Microbulbifer sp. A4B17: one gene and its partner. The main gene of each other region encodes a partner of the protein of the gene in region 2 in a complex. Links are inferred from orthologs where the notes say so. Each region holds a gene or a part of one and is shown on either strand. Other genes may lie near its edges.

What was found. Proteins that work in one complex are often made in the same cells at the same time.
Region 1: the proteins of lpdA (region 2) and aceF are in contact, whole or in part, in a crystal structure (PDB 1EBD), measured with the Geobacillus stearothermophilus proteins. The link is inferred for Microbulbifer sp. A4B17 from one-to-one orthologs. Residues at the interface, in WP_049624544.1 of Geobacillus stearothermophilus: Pro340, Ser341, Asp344, Tyr345, Arg403, Asp406, Val408, Glu431, Ala432, Gly433, Asp438; in WP_033016211.1 of Geobacillus stearothermophilus: Ile130, Ala131, Met132, Pro133, Arg136, Arg140, Glu141, Asn155, Arg157.

What each region holds. Positions count from the first base shown.
Region 1 is NZ_CP029064.1:835,777-843,649, reverse strand. The notes cover bases 3,272-6,262. They hold aceF (dihydrolipoyllysine-residue acetyltransferase), read right to left. Parts: upstream 5,589-6,262; coding sequence 3,954-5,588; downstream 3,272-3,953. Other genes in these bases: aceE (pyruvate dehydrogenase (acetyl-transferring), homodimeric type), read right to left, coding at 5,606-6,262; BTJ40_RS03810 (hypothetical protein), read right to left, coding at 3,430-3,702. Outside these bases: BTJ40_RS03830 (efflux RND transporter permease subunit), read left to right, coding at 1-2,168; BTJ40_RS03825 (hypothetical protein), read right to left, coding at 2,217-2,597; BTJ40_RS03820 (hypothetical protein), read right to left, coding at 2,749-3,267; more of aceE, read right to left, coding at 6,263-7,873.
Region 2 is NZ_CP029064.1:3,796,838-3,804,631, forward strand. The notes cover bases 1,687-4,598. They hold lpdA (dihydrolipoyl dehydrogenase), read right to left. Parts: upstream 3,908-4,598; coding sequence 2,465-3,907; downstream 1,687-2,464. Other genes in these bases: sucC (ADP-forming succinate--CoA ligase subunit beta), read right to left, coding at 1,687-2,302; odhB (2-oxoglutarate dehydrogenase complex dihydrolipoyllysine-residue succinyltransferase), read right to left, coding at 3,973-4,598. Also shown: sucD (succinate--CoA ligase subunit alpha), read right to left, coding at 261-1,133; more of sucC, read right to left, coding at 1,136-1,686; more of odhB, read right to left, coding at 4,599-5,172; BTJ40_RS16720 (2-oxoglutarate dehydrogenase E1 component), read right to left, coding at 5,219-7,794. UniProt on the Escherichia coli protein: Lipoamide dehydrogenase is a component of the glycine cleavage system as well as of the alpha-ketoacid dehydrogenase complexes.

The sequences.
Region 1 (7,873 bases), 3.0 Mb from region 2 along the record:
CAGTGATCAAGACCCTACTGGAAGCCGTACTGCTCGTGGTTCTGGTGGTTATCCTGTTCCTGCAAACCTGGCGCGCCTCATTGATCCCGCTGCTGGCCGTGCCGGTATCTATTGTCGGCACCTTTGCGGTGCTGTTGATGTTGGGCTTCTCAATCAACACCCTGACCCTGTTCGCTATGGTGCTGGCCATCGGTATTGTGGTGGATGACGCCATTGTGGTGGTGGAAAACGTCGAGCGGAATATTGAGGAGGGACTGACACCTTTAGCCGCTGCTCACCAGGCCATGCGCGAGGTGAGCGGTCCGATTGTCGCTATCAGCCTGGTGCTCTGCGCGGTGTTTGTACCCATGGCATTCCTGGATGGTATCACCGGCCAGTTCTACCGCCAGTTCGCCACCACCATTGCTATCGCCACCATTATCTCCGCGATCAACTCGCTGACTTTATCTCCGGCTCTGGCGGCAACCCTGCTGAAGCCTCACGGCGCCAAACCGGATATGCCTGCTCGTATTATTGAGCGTTTGTTCGGCTGGATATTCCGCCCGTTCAACCGTTTCTTCCAGCGCAACTCCGAGCGCTACCAGCGGGTCGTGGGTAGCAGCCTCAAGCGTCGCGGTATCGTATTTGGTGTTTACCTGATATTGCTCGGCGGTACTTTTGCCCTGTTCCAGCAGGTCCCAGGCGGCTTTATTCCGGTTCAGGATAAGACATACCTGGTGGGCAGTATCCGCCTGCCGGAAGGTGCCTCCCTGGACCGCACCGAGGAAGTTGCTCGCCGCGTGAGTGAATTGGCTCTGGAAACAGAAGGTGTTGCCAACGCCGCGGCCTTTGTCGGCTTCAATGCCCTGCAAAGTACCAACACCCCCAACGTAGGCACTGTATTTATCCTGTTCGACGATTTCGATGAACGTGAGCGCAGTGCCCAGGAAATCGCTGCGGAGCTAAATGGCAAGATCTCACAGATCAAGGAAGGCTTTGCGATGACCTTTATGCCGCCGCCCATCTTCGGTCTGGGTGCCGGCTCCGGCTACTCCCTCTATGTTCAGGACCGTCGCGGTGCCGGCTACGGTGAGTTGCAAAACGCCACCAATATGTTGGCTGGTGCCCTGAGCCAGGCCAGCGGCCTCAGCTACCCCTTCAGCTCCTACCAGGCCAATGTGCCACAGATGGATGCGGAGGTAGATCGCCTTCAGGCCAAGGCCCAGGGTGTGCGCATGGACGACTTGTTCGGCACCCTGCAGCTCTACTTCGGCTCTATGTATATCAACGACTTCAATCTTTTCGGCCGCACCTACCAGGTCGTTGCCCAGGCTGATGCACCCTTCCGCGATGAAGTGCAGGATCTGGACAATCTCTACACTCGCAATATGAATGGGGAGATGGTGCCCATCAGCACCATGGTGACCCTGCGCCAGAGTTACGGACCCGATCCGGTGATCCGTTACAACGGCTACCCAGCGGCCGACCTGATGGGACAGTCCGATCCCAGCATGCTGTCTTCTTCTGAAGCACTGGCTGCGGTTGAGCAAGTGGCTAGCCAAGCCCTGCCTCCAGGTATGCAAATCCAGTGGACCGACCTCAGCTTCCAGCAGGTCAACCAGGGCAATGCCGCTATGGTGGTTTTCCCTCTCGCAGTACTACTGGTATTCCTGGTGCTGGCCGCCCTTTATGAAAGCTGGGTGATGCCACTGGCGGTGATCCTGATCGTGCCCATGTGTCTGCTGGCTGCACTATTCGGTGTCTGGGCTACTGGCGGCGACAACAATGTATTTGTTCAAGTCGGGCTGGTTGTACTGATGGGGCTCGCTTGTAAGAACGCTATTTTAATCGTGGAATTTGCTCGCGAACTGGAAATGGAAGGCAAAGGCACTGTCGAGGCTGCACTGGAAGCCTGCCGCCTGCGTCTGCGCCCGATCATTATGACTTCAGTCGCCTTTATTGCCGGTGTTGTTCCACTGGTATTGGCCGGCGGCGCTGGCGCTGAGGTGCGCAATGCCATGGGCATTACCGTATTTACCGGCATGATCGGTGTCACCCTGTTTGGTCTGTTCCTCACCCCGGTATTTTATGTTGCCCTGCGCAAGATTGCCGGCGGTAAATTATCAGCAGCCCGTGATACAGATGGCCAGGAGAGTAATTTGCCTTTGGAGCAAGCGGCTAACACTTAACCCCGCTTTTCCCGGGCGTGCCCATGCGCCCGGGAATTTTTATTTTTACTATTTTCTCTCTTTCTTCCAACGAGCACCGGGAAAGACCATTACATACAGTCGAATTAACAACCCCATCGGCACACAAATTAAAATCACAATAATCCCTAAAATTGCGCGCATATAATCGCTACCCTCTTCGTGTTTCTCAGCACGATCCCACAAATAAGATTGATAGCAGTGATCAGGGCCATCCACCGGCATCAAGGTGTAATTAATAACCCGCTCCAGAAACCTCCAATAGCGTCGAAAACGTGTCTCTGTCACCCTTGAGAAATAACCACAACGCGCAGATATAGTTGCATCGGGGTTGCCACCAGCAATGGCATTCCCCAACTGATCCACGGCAACAATAACATTTCGAAGCCAGCTTTTATTGGCACCTCTCATTATTAAACCTGCTTAAACTGGCACCTGAATAATGTATTTCAGTTTTAATTTCACTCTCTCCACAAAATAATAATGGAGTAAAAAGGGTTGGGGTTACCCCAACCACCATATCAAATGGCAAGCTAAGTAACACCATCGGTAATCACGCCGTTCAGTAGAAACTGTAACTCAGCTCAAATGGAGAGTAAGCCCCTGCACACCAGTCTCCTGTATCCAGCTGGTAACAGTGCACACCCTCGGCAATACAGTTATCTAGACTTCCCATATAGGGATCACCAGCCAGGCAAAAACGCGGGAATGCGGTGAGCTCATCCGGCGGCACCGGAGTGGTCTTGTAAGTGTAATAAGTTGCCGTACCAGTAAGGTCATAACCAAAACCGTCGGCCACGCAGCCCGCCAGGGACTGCGCTACAAAAATAAGAAAAAGAACAATTCTACCTTTCATAGGATATACAACGCCTTCCACCGGAAATATCAAAACATCGGGCACTGGGCGGGCAAATAGAACCCGGCGCCAACTCCTCAGATTCCCCCGGGCAGCTTGTTGGAGACGCAGGTGCATCTGGTACATGGGAGGAATGAGAAGAGTGAGAAGATGGATAACCCCGGTACTCCGCATGGCGGGGAATGGGCGGGCTTGCGGGATAAACCACTTGATTGCGCGTATCATGGGTTCCGCAACCCTCAAGGAATACACCCATCGACAAGGCGGAAATAAATATCGCAAGTTTTTGCATGGTAGCGCTCCGTATCAGCACCGCGCGGACAAAATCCACGCACTTTTAGATCCGGCTATTTCGCAACAGCTCCACACTGGGCTCGGCTACTATCGTTAGTAAACCCGCAATATAGGGAAAAACCAGGCCATGGAGTCCTGCAAACTATCTACGCAATCCGCCGCCTCGCATTCGCTATTGGCGGGAAGGGGTTGTGGGTATTTTGTGTGGTTGCTGCCGACTTCCACAAAGCTGGCGCTTTGTCCGGCAGCCTCTGCCTCATAAAAGAAAGGGTCTTCACCCTCCACTTCGTCCGCAGGCAAAAACAAGCAGCCCTGCATCGCAAATACCGCCACAAGCGGCAACGCGAATTTCCTTGTAGGTCCCATAATCCGACACCTCACATTTTCAGTGCTGCGATGATAGTAGCCTCTCTGTGAGTCTAGCTGCCGAGGCATTAGCAGCCAGCAACCCAGAATCGATTTGCGCGTAAATCATCTTATTGATGTTTTTCGCGGTAACATCTGCAGCTTTCAAGACCCGCAGAGGCATTACGGAGTTATTCAGAGGCTCCTTAGTCCTGACTATAAAAAAAGCGGCCGATTGGCCGCTTTTTTTACTGACTTTAACTCGCTGGCAATTACAGCAACAGTCTGCGCACATCCGCCAGCACGCTGACCAAGTAAGTCATAAAGCGTCCGGCATCTCCGCCATTTACCGCGCGGTGATCGTAGGATAGCGCCAAGGGCAACATCTGCCGAGGCTCAAAGTCCTTGCCGTTCCACACCGGCTTCATCGCCAACTTGGAAACACCGAGGATACCAACTTCCGGGGAATTGACGATCGGGGTAAATCCGGTGCCGCCGATAGCCCCCAAACTGGAAATGGTAAAGCAGGCGCCCTGCATCTCGTTGGGCTTCAGCTTGCCATCGCGGGCTTTCAGGGCCATTTCAGTGGCCTCGGCCGCCAACTCGTACAAGCCTTTCTTATCCACATCGCGGATAACCGGCACCATTAAGCCTTTGGGTGTATCTACTGCCATACCCACATGTACATAGTCCTTGCGCACAATGTGCTCGCCATCGTTGTGCAGAGACACATTAAAGCTAGGCTCTGCACGCAGGGCTGCGGCTACCGCTTTCAGCAGGAAAGGCACTGGAGTGAGCTTTACTCCGCGCTTCTCAGCCTCGGCCTTCATGGACTTGCGGAAGGTTTCCAGCTCTGTGATATCCGCATCGTCAAACTGGGTGACGTGAGGCACGTTGAGCCAGTTGCGCGACATGTTAGCTGCGGTGATCTTGTGGATCTTGCTCATCGGCTCCACATTCACCGGGCCAAACTGGCTGAAGTCGATATCCGGCATCTTGGCGATACCGATTCCACCGCCGACACCAACCGCGCCGCTTTCAGCTTTCTTCACCTGCTCACGGATGTAATTATGCAGATCGTCCTTGGAGACCCGGTTGCGCGGGCCGGTAGGCTTCACCTTATTCAAGGTAACACCCAACTCGCGGGCCAGTTTGCGCACGGCCGGGCCGGCGTAAACCTGGGCTGCTGCGGTGAGGTTGCGCTCCAGCTGATAGTCTTTCTGCGGCACTGCCGGGGGCTCAACAGACGCAGATGCCTGCTGTGGCGCGCTCTCGGCAGGCGCTGTCGCTGCAGGGGCTGCAGCGGGCGCGGCGGCGCCTGCGGCAACTACTTTCAACACGCCCAGGATGTCACCCGTGGAAACCTTATCGCCTTCTTTAACCGCGATAGAAACCACGGTACCGGCGCTGGGGGAAGGCACATCCATAGAGGCTTTATCACCTTCCACCACAATCAGGGAGTCGCCCTCTTCGACTACATCACCGGGCTGCACACTGATCTCGATAACATCAACCGCATCGGCACCACCCAGATCCGGGATCTGGATCGTTTCCTCTTTCGGCTCACCGCTCGGCGTTGCCGCAGGGGCTTCAGCCACAGGCTCTGCAACCGGTGCAGCTTCTTGCTTGGCAGGGGCCGCAGCGGGCTCCTCTGCCGGTGCTTCCGCCACATCGGTTTCGATCTCCCCAATCACATCGCCTTCGGAGACCTTATCGCCCTCTTGCACGCTGATGCTGAGGATTTTACCAGCCACCGGGGCCGGCACATCCATGGAGGCTTTATCGCCCTCCACCACAATCAGAGAATCCTCTTGCGCGACGGTATCACCGACGGCAACCGTAATTTCAATCACATCCACCTGATCGGCACCGCCGAGATCAGGCACTTTAATGACTTGTTTTGCCATAGGAGTTCTGCCTTCTCTTAGCTGATGCGCGGGTTAACTTTTTCGGCGTCGATATTGAGCTTCACGATTGCTTCCGCAACCTCTTTAGCATCAATAACACCCTGCTTGGCCAAGCCGTTCAGTGCAGCGATTACCACGTAGTTGCGATCCACTTCGAAGAAGCGACGCAGCTGCTCGCGGCTGTCACTGCGGCCGAAACCATCGGTACCCAGGGTGGTCAGCTCACCGTCGATAAATTCGCGCAGTGGCTCCACATAGGAACGGATGTAGTCGGTGGAGGCGATAACCGGGGAGGTATTGCCTTCGAACTGCTCAGTGATCCAGGCTTTGCGCGGCTCGGCTTCCGGGTGCAGCATATTCCAGCGTGCCACGTCCTGGCCTTCACGGGCCGATTCCACAGCGGAGGTGAGGCTCCAGACATCGGAGGTCACACCGAACTGGTCGGCGAGGATATCCGCCGCTGCCAGCACTTCGCGCAAAATAGTACCGCCACCAATCAGCTGTACATGTTTCTTCGCCGCTTTGCCCTTAGCGCCTTTCTTGACGTTGGACTGCAACTTGTAGATACCGCGAATAATGCCCTCTTCCACGCCCTGAGGCATTTCCGGCTGCAGGTAGTTCTCGTTCTCGATGGTGATGTAGTAGAAGAGGTTCTTCTGCTCTTCGTACATTTCTTTCAAGCCGCGCTGCATAACCACTGCCAGCTCGTAACCATAGGCAGGATCATAGCTGCGGCAGTTGGGGATAGTGGAGGACAGTACGTGACTGTGGCCATCCTGGTGCTGCAGACCTTCACCATTCAAGGTGGTACGGCCGGCGGTAGCGCCGATCAGGAAGCCGCGCGCCTGCATATCGCCAGCGGCCCAGGCCAGGTCGCCGATACGCTGGAAGCCGAACATTGAGTAGTAGATATAGAAAGGCACCATCGGCACGCCGTGGTTGCTATAGGCCGTGGCCAACGCCATCCAGGTGGACATAGCACCCGCTTCGTTGATGCCCTCTTCCAGCACCTGGCCTTTCTTATCTTCCTTGTAATACATGATCTGGCCGTGATCCACCGGGGTGTAACGCTGCCCTTGGGAGGAATAGATACCCAACTGACGGAACAGACCTTCCATACCAAAGGTACGGGCTTCATCGGGAACAATCGGCGCGATGTTTTTGCCGATATTCTTGTCTTTCACCAACGCAGCAATCGCGCGAACAAATGCCATGGTGGTGGAGATTTCGCGCTCACCGGAGCCCTTGGTCAGTGCGCTGAACGCATCGAGGTCGGGGACTTCCAGTTTCGGGCACTCAACCGGGCGACGGGGAACCGGACCACCCAGGGCCTTGCGGCGCTCCGCCATATATTTCATTTCCGGGCTGTCCGGAGATGGGCGGTAGTAAGGAACTTCTTCCAGCTCTTTATCGGTGAGCGGAATGGCAAAGCGATCGCGGAAACGCTTGAGGGAATCCAGATCCAGCTTCTTCACAGAGTGGGTGTCCATCGCCGCTTCACCGGCGGAGCCCAAGCCGTAACCTTTAACGGTCTGGGCCAGGATCACGGTGGGCTGGCCTTTGTGGGCCATTGCCGCCGCGTAGGCTGCGTAAACTTTGTAGGGGTCGTGGCCGCCGCGATTGAGCTTCATAATCTCATCGTCGGACATATCCTTAACCAGCTCCAGCAACTCCGGGTATTTGCCGAAGAAATGCTCGCGGGTATAAGCGCCGCCGTTGGCCTTGAAGTTCTGCATCTCGCCATCGACCACTTCGTCCATGACTTTCTGCAACAGGCCCTTGTCATCTTTCTCCAGCAGCGGATCCCATAGGCGACCCCAGAGTACTTTGACAACATTCCAACCGGCACCGCGGAATACGCCTTCCAGCTCCTGCACGATCTTGCCGTTGCCGCGTACCGGGCCGTCCAGACGCTGCAGGTTACAGTTAACCACGAACACCAGGTTTTCCAGTTGCTCGCGGCCAGCCAGGGAGATTGCGCCCAGGGTTTCCGGCTCGTCACACTCACCGTCACCAAGGAAAGCCCACACTTTGCGATCGCCGCGCGGGGACAGGCCGCGGGCAGATAGGTAGCGCATAATGTGCGCCTGGTAAATTGCCTGGATCGGCCCCAATCCCATGGAAACTGTGGGGAACTGCCAGTATTCCGGCATCAGCCAGGGATGCGGGTAGGAAGACAGGCCATTGCCGTTCACTTCGCGGCGGAAATTGTCCAGCTGCTCTTCATCGAAACGCCCTTCCAGGTAGGAACGGGCATAAATGCCCGGTGCGCTGTGGCCCTGGAA
Region 2 (7,794 bases):
AAATTCCTTACATAGCGGGAAGTTAATTTATCTAAAAAACAGGAGCAGTAAAAAAAACAAATAGAAAAGAACTTTCAGCTACAGGAAGAAAAATTAAAAAATCAAGAAATTTGCAAGCACTATGAAAATGTAAAGATTGGTAAAAGACAGAAATATAATAAATTATATCCCAACCTTATCCAGATCACCTGAACTGTTTTCAAGCATAAAAAAAGCCACCCAATGGGTGGCTTTTTTGAAAACTAAAAGTTGGCAATTACTTACCAGCCAGTAATTTCCTTCAGGGCGTCGCCGATCTGAGCCAGGGAGCGCACGGTTTTAACACCAGCGTCTTCCAGAGCAGCGAACTTCTCGTCAGCGGTGCCTTTACCACCAGAGATAATCGCGCCCGCGTGACCCATACGCTTGCCGGGAGGAGCAGTTACACCAGCGATGTAGGAAACTACCGGCTTGGTAACATTTTCCTTGATGTAAGCAGCTGCTTCTTCTTCAGCAGTACCACCGATCTCACCGATCATAACGATTGCTTCGGTCTGCGGATCGTTCTGGAACATTTCCAGGATATCGATGAAGTTGGAGCCCGGAATGGGGTCACCACCGATGCCCACACAGGTGGATTGGCCAAAGCCGTAGTCGGTGGTTTGCTTAACCGCTTCATAGGTCAGGGTACCGGAACGGGAAACGATGCCCACTTTACCCGGCTTGTGGATGTGACCCGGCATAATACCGATCTTGCACTCACCCGGAGTGATAACACCCGGGCAGTTCGGGCCGATCAGGCGTACGCCCAGCTCATCGCACTTCACTTTAGCGTCGAGCATATCCAGAGTCGGGATACCTTCGGTAATACAAACAATCAGTTTGATACCTGCGTTGGCCGCTTCCAGGATGGAATCCTTACAGAAAGGCGCAGGTACGTAGATTACAGAAGCTTCAGCACCGGTTTTCTCTACCGCTTCTTTAACGGTGTCGAATACTGGCAGGCCCAGGTGAGTCTGGCCGCCTTTACCCGGAGTTACACCACCAACCATCTTGGTGCCGTAAGCAATCGCTTGCTCGGAGTGGAAAGTACCCTGGGAGCCGGTGAAGCCCTGGCAGATTACTTTAGTGTCTTTGTTAATCAATACTGACATGATTATTTACCCTCCGCAGCTTTAACCACTTGCTGAGCCGCATCGGTCAGGCTGGTCGCCGCGATAATGTTCAGGCCGCTGTCGCTCAGCACTTTCGCACCCAGGTCTGCGTTATTACCTTCCAGACGCACAACAACCGGCACTTTAACGCCAACTTCTTTTACTGCGCCCACAACGCCTTCGGCGATCATGTCACAGCGAACGATACCACCGAAGATATTGATCAGTACGGCTTTAACGTTCTCATCAGACAGGATGATCTTGAACGCTTCAACAACGCGCTCTTTGGTCGCGCCGCCGCCAACGTCCAGGAAGTTAGCGGGCTTGCCGCCGTGCAGGTTTACGATGTCCATGGTACCCATGGCCAGACCAGCACCGTTTACCATACAGCCGATGTTGCCATCGAGAGCTACGTAGTTCAGGTCGAACTTGGCAGCGTGCGCTTCACGGGAATCTTCCTGGGAAGGATCGTGCATTTCGCGCAGATCAGCGTGGCGATACAGGGCGTTGCTGTCGATTACCACTTTGGCGTCCAGGCAGTGCAGGTTGCCTTCGGTGGTGATTACCAGCGGGTTGATTTCCAGCAGGGCCAGATCTTTTTCTTCGAACATCTTGGCGAGGCCGAGGAAGATCTTGGTGAACTGCTTAACCTGGGTCGGGTTCAGGCCCAGTTTGAAAGCCAGCTCACGCGCCTGGTAAGGCTGAGCACCTACCAGCGGATCGATGGTAGCCTTGAGGATTTTTTCCGGAGTCTCTTCCGCTACTTTCTCGATCTCAACGCCGCCTTCGGTGGAGGCCATGAAAACGATACGACGGGTGGAGCGGTCAACAACAGCGCCGAGGTACAGTTCTTGATCAATGTCGGTGCAGCTTTCAACCAGGATACGGGAAACCGGCTGGCCATTTTCGTCTGTTTGATAAGTTACCAGACGCTCGCCCAGCCACTTCCTGGCAAACTCTTCAATTTCTGCCTTGGAATCTACCAGCTTTACACCGCCAGCCTTACCGCGGCCACCAGCGTGTACCTGGGCCTTTACTACCCACTTATCACCGCCAATTTCGTCAGCCGCTGCTACTGCCGCTGCCGGGGTTTCCGCTGCAATGCCTTTGGAAACCGGCAATCCGTATGCCGCAAACAGTTGTTTGCCCTGATACTCATGCAAGTTCATAGTCAATACCAATTCACATGTGAAATGTGTTTATTAATTGCAGATCTCTCTGCACCTGAAAGACAAAACTCAAAATTTCCGTCGTTGCAAATTCTGAATTCCGTAAATGAAACCGGGGCGCTAATTAATCAATAATTAGTGCCCCGACATCGAAAAATATTCTTACTTGCGCTTCTTGCGATTTACGGTATGGATCGCATGACCATTCACGCCCAACGCCGCTTCTTTCACGGTCTCAGACAGAGTCGGGTGTGCAAATACAGTCATACCGATATCTTCAGCGCTGGAACCGAATTCCATCGCGATCGCCACTTGCTGAACCAGGTCTGCGGCAGACGGGCCAACGATGTGGGCACCCAGTACGCGGTCAGTTTCCGCATGAGCAATGATTTTCACAAAGCCCTGGGTATCGTTGGCGGCCATAGCGCGACCATTGATAGCAAACGGGAAGCTGCCTACGTTGTAGGGCTCGCCATCGGCTTTCACCTGTTCTTCAGTGCGGCCAACCGCAGCGATTTCCGGGTGAGTGTAGATAACGTTGGGGATCACGTCGTAGTTCATCATCGGTTTCTGGCCGGCGATGCGCTCGGCAACCACAACACCTTCTTCTGAGGCCTTGTGCGCCAGCATTGGGCCGCGTACCACGTCACCAATCGCCCATACGCCCGGAGCAGAAGTCATGCACAGGTCGTTGACATAGATGAATCCACGCTCGTCCATCTTCACACCGGCATCTTCAGAAAGAAGGCCTTCAGTGTAAGGGCGACGGCCAACGCAGACGATCAGCTTGTCGAAAGTTTCCTGGTGCTCTTTACCATCTTTGTCCTGGTAAGTAACAACCACTTCCTCGCCTTTCACTTCGGAGCCGGTTACGCGGCAAGCGAGGCGGATATCCAGGCCCTGCTTCTTGAAGATTTTCTGGGATTCTTTGGCAACCTGCTGATCCATAATTGCCAGGAATTTATCCATCGCTTCCAGAACAACCACTTCGGAGCCCAGGCGGTTCCATACGGAGCCCAGCTCCAGACCAATTACGCCGGCACCGATAACACCCAAACGCTTTGGAGTTTCAGTGAATTCCAGAGCACCAGTGGAATCGACAATAATTTTGTTGTCTACCGGAGCGGGCGGAATATTTACCGGTACAGAACCGGAAGCCAGAATGACGTTTTCGGCTTCGTAGACGGTGCTGTTGCCTTCGTCGTCAGTCACTTCCACTTTCTTGTTAGCCAGCAGCTTGCCGGTGCCGAAAATGGAGGTCACTTTGTTAGCTGTGAACAGGCCAGCTACACCGCCGGTCAGCTTGTTAACAATCTCGCCTTTGCGCTCGATCATCTTGCTCACATCCATCTTGATCTTGCCGACTTCAATGCCGTGCACGTCGAGAGCGTCTTTGGCCTCGTGGTACTTCCAGGAGCTGTCCAGCAGTGCCTTAGAGGGGATACAACCTACGTTCAGGCAGGTGCCGCCATTTACGTATTTACCTTCCTTGTTTTTCCACTTTTCGATACAAGCGGTTTTCAGACCCAGCTGAGCGGCACGGATGGCAGCGACATAACCACCAGGACCGGAGCCAATTACGATTACGTCAAATTTTTCGGACATGATCAGTTCCAGATATTTCTAATGCAGTGTGATCGAGGGGGCCCTTAGGCCCCTGGACTTATTTTTTAAACTTCGAGCAAGATACGCGCTGGATCTTCGATCATTTCCTTGATCGCCACCAGGAAGCCAACAGCTTCCTTACCGTCGATCAGACGGTGGTCATAGGACAGCGCCAGGTACATCATCGGCAGGATTTCCACCTTGCCATTCACCGCCATCGGGCGCTCCTGGATTTTGTGCATACCCAGAATTGCGGTTTGTGGTGGATTCAGAATCGGGGTGGACAGCAAGGAACCGAATACACCACCGTTGGTGATGGTGAAGGTACCGCCAGTCATCTCTTCGATAGACAGTTTGCCATCGCGGGCGCGAACACCCAGGTCGCGGATATTGTTTTCCATATCCGCCAGGCCCATGTTCTCCGCATTGCGCAGAATCGGCACAACCAGGCCTTTCGGAGAGGAAACCGCTACACCGATATCCTGGTAACCGTGGTAAACGATATCGTTACCGTCGATAGACGCGTTCACCGCGGTGTAGCGCTTCAGCGCTTCTACTGCAGCTTTTACGAAGAAGCCCATAAAGCCCAGACGAGTGCCGTTGTGGGTCTTCTCGAAAAGGTCTTTGTAGTTCTTGCGCAGGTCCATAATCGGCTTCATGTTCACCTCGTTAAAGGTGGTGAGCATGGCGGTGGACTGGGAAGCGTCCAGCAGGCGCTCAGCGATACGCTTACGCATACGGGTCATAGGAACACGCTTCTCTACGCGCTCACCCGGAGCAACCGCAACTTCAGCAGCAGCGGCGGCAGGTGCAGCAGCGGCAGCCGGCGCAGTGCCCGCTTTCATTACGTCTTCCTTGAGAACGCGACCACCCTTGCCAGTGCCTTCAACACCCGCCAGATCTACGCCCTTCTCAGCAGCCATTTTCTTGGCAGATGGCATAGCAATTTTGTCGCCAGCCGCAGGAGCAGCCGCTTCGGCAGCCGGAACTTCTGCTTTTTCTTCTGCGGGGGCAGTGGCTGCGCCAGCGCCCGCTTCAAACTTGGCAATCACCTCATTGGAGAGGACGGTATCGCCCTCACCCTTGATGATTTCAGTCAGGGCACCATCGGCAGGTGCAACAACTTCCAGCACAACTTTATCGGTTTCGATATCCACGATCAGCTCATCGCGGGACACAGCTTCACCGGGTTGTTTATGCCAGGTGGCGACAGTTCCGTCCTGAACAGATTCAGGGAAAGTTGGCGCTTTAATCTCGATCGTCATTTTTTCTGTTTCCTGAGATTGACTCTTCACTTATTACTGCCGCCGGTTATTTGACGGTCAGCGCCTCGTTGATGAACTTATTCTGTTCTTCAAGGTGCGTGGACATATAGCCCGCCGCAGGTGCTGCGGATGGGGCGCGGCCCACGTATTCCAGATCCAGCTTCGGATGGGTTTCCGACAACAGGCGACGCAAGTGGTGCTGGCTGGAGTACCAGGCGCCCTGATTCATGGGCTCTTCCTGACACCAGGCAACACTCTTGATCTTCTTGAATGCGGAAACCGCTTCCACAAACTCTTCGTCCGGGAATGGGTACAGCTGCTCGATTCGTACGAACGCCACATCTTCCTGCTCGCGCTCCATACGGGCTTCCAGCAGGTGGTAGTAAACCTTGCCGGAACACAGAACCAAACGCTTCACTTTGTCTGGATCTACGCCCTGGTCCTGGATCACGTTGTGGAAACGACCCTCAGCCAGCTCTTCCAGGCTGGAGGTTGCCAGCTTGTGGCGCAGAATCCACTTCGGGCTCATGATTACCAGAGGACGACGCATGGGGCGCACAGCCTGGCGACGCAGCAGGTGGAAAATCTGCGCAGGGGTAGTGGCGTTACACACCTGGATATTGTGTTCGGCACACAGCTGCATAAAGCGCTCAAGACGTGCAGAGGAGTGCTCTGGGCCCTGGCCTTCGTACCCGTGCGGCAACAGCATTACCAGGCCGCACATTCGGCCCCACTTGTGCTCACCGGAAGTAATGAACTGGTCGATCACAACCTGGGCACCGTTGGCGAAGTCACCAAACTGAGCTTCCCACACCACCAGAGACTTAGGTGTAGTGGTCGCATAGCCGTATTCAAACGCCAATACCGCCTCTTCAGACAGCAGCGAGTCGTAAATATAGAAAGGCGGCTGGTCTTCGAACATATGCTGCAAAGGCACATAGCTCTGACCGTCTTTCTGGCTGTGAATCACCGCGTGACGATGGGAGAAGGTACCGCGACCCACATCCTCGCCAGTGAAACGGACCATAAAGCCGTCTTCCAGCAGTGTGCCGTAAGCCAGGGTTTCCGCCATACCCCAGTTCAGAGGCAGGGCACCGCCGGCCATCTTGCGGCGGTCTTCATAGATTTTGGAGACCTGGCGCTGCATCACAATGCCATCGGGCACATTGGTCATGCGCGTGGCGACATCCTGCAGTTTCGGCAATGCGTAGCCAGTATCTGCGGGCTCGTTCCAGTCGTGGCCCAGGTAGGGGCTCCAATCCACAAACATGGAGGAGTCGGGCTTCTTCACAAGACCGGTAGCAACGTCTTCACCGGCATCCAGTTTGTCGCGGTAGTCGTTAGCCAGCTTGTCTGCGGCAACCTTGTCCAGGATGCCCTCGCCCACCAGCTTCTCGGAATAGAGCGTGCGGGTAGTCTTGTGCTTGCGGATGGTCTGGTACATCAGCGGCTGGGTACCAGAGGGGTCATCGGTCTCGTTGTGGCCGCGACGACGGTAGCAGACCAGGTCGATAACGATATCTTTCTTAAATTCGTAGCGGTAGTCCACCGCTAGCAGCGCGGCCAATACGACCATTTCCGGGTCGTCGCCATTTACGTGCAGCACCGGCGCATCGATCATCTTAGCGGGATCGGTGGAGTACTCAGTGGAGCGGGCGTCTTCGCGCTTGCTGGTGGTAAAGCCCACCTGGTTATTCAGTACGATGTGCACAGTACCGCCGGTGTAGTAACCGCGGGTCTGGGACATCTGCAGGGTTTCCTGCACAACACCCTGACCAGCAAAAGCCGCATCGCCGTGGATGTTGATCGGCATTACCTTCTCGCCAGTTGCATCTTTACGGCGGTCCTGGCGGGCACGCACGGAACCAACAACAACAGGGGCACTGATTTCCAGGTGCGAAGGGTTAAAGGCCAGCGCCAGGTGAACTTCACCACCGGGAGTCATCACATTGGAGGAGAAGCCCTGGTGGTATTTCACGTCGCCGGAAGTATCGAGAGTTTTCTTGCCTTCAAACTCCTGGAACAGGTCCGCCGGATTTTTACCGAGGATATTGACCAGGGTATTCAGGCGGCCGCGGTGGGCCATACCGATCACGACTTCCTTCACCCCGTAAGTGCCGGAGCGACGGATCAGAGCGTCCATCATCGGGATCAGGCTCTCACCACCCTCTACACCAAAGCGCTTGGTGCCGGGGTACTTGGAGTCCAGGTGGCGCTCCAGACCTTCAGCAGCAGAGAGACGCTGCAGAATTTCAATCTGGATATCGGTGCCGAAATTGGCTTTGGACTGGCTGCGCTCAAGACGCTGCTGGAACCACTGCTGCTCTTCCAGGTTGGAGAGATGCATGATCTCAGCGCCCAGGTTGCCACAGTAAGTGCGCTCCAGGCCCTCGACAATTTCGCGCAGGGTTGCTTCTTCTTTGCCGAGAAACAGGCTGCCGGTATTAAAGGTGGTGTCGAAGTCACCTTCGGTCAGGCCGTGGTAGCTCAACTGCAGGTCAGGCACCTGCTCGCGGGCCATCAGCCCCAAGGGGTCGAGGGTCGCTTTTTTATGGCCGCGATGACGGTAGGAATCGATCAATTGCAGAACTTTAATCTGCTTGCGCTCGTGCTCGATATTGG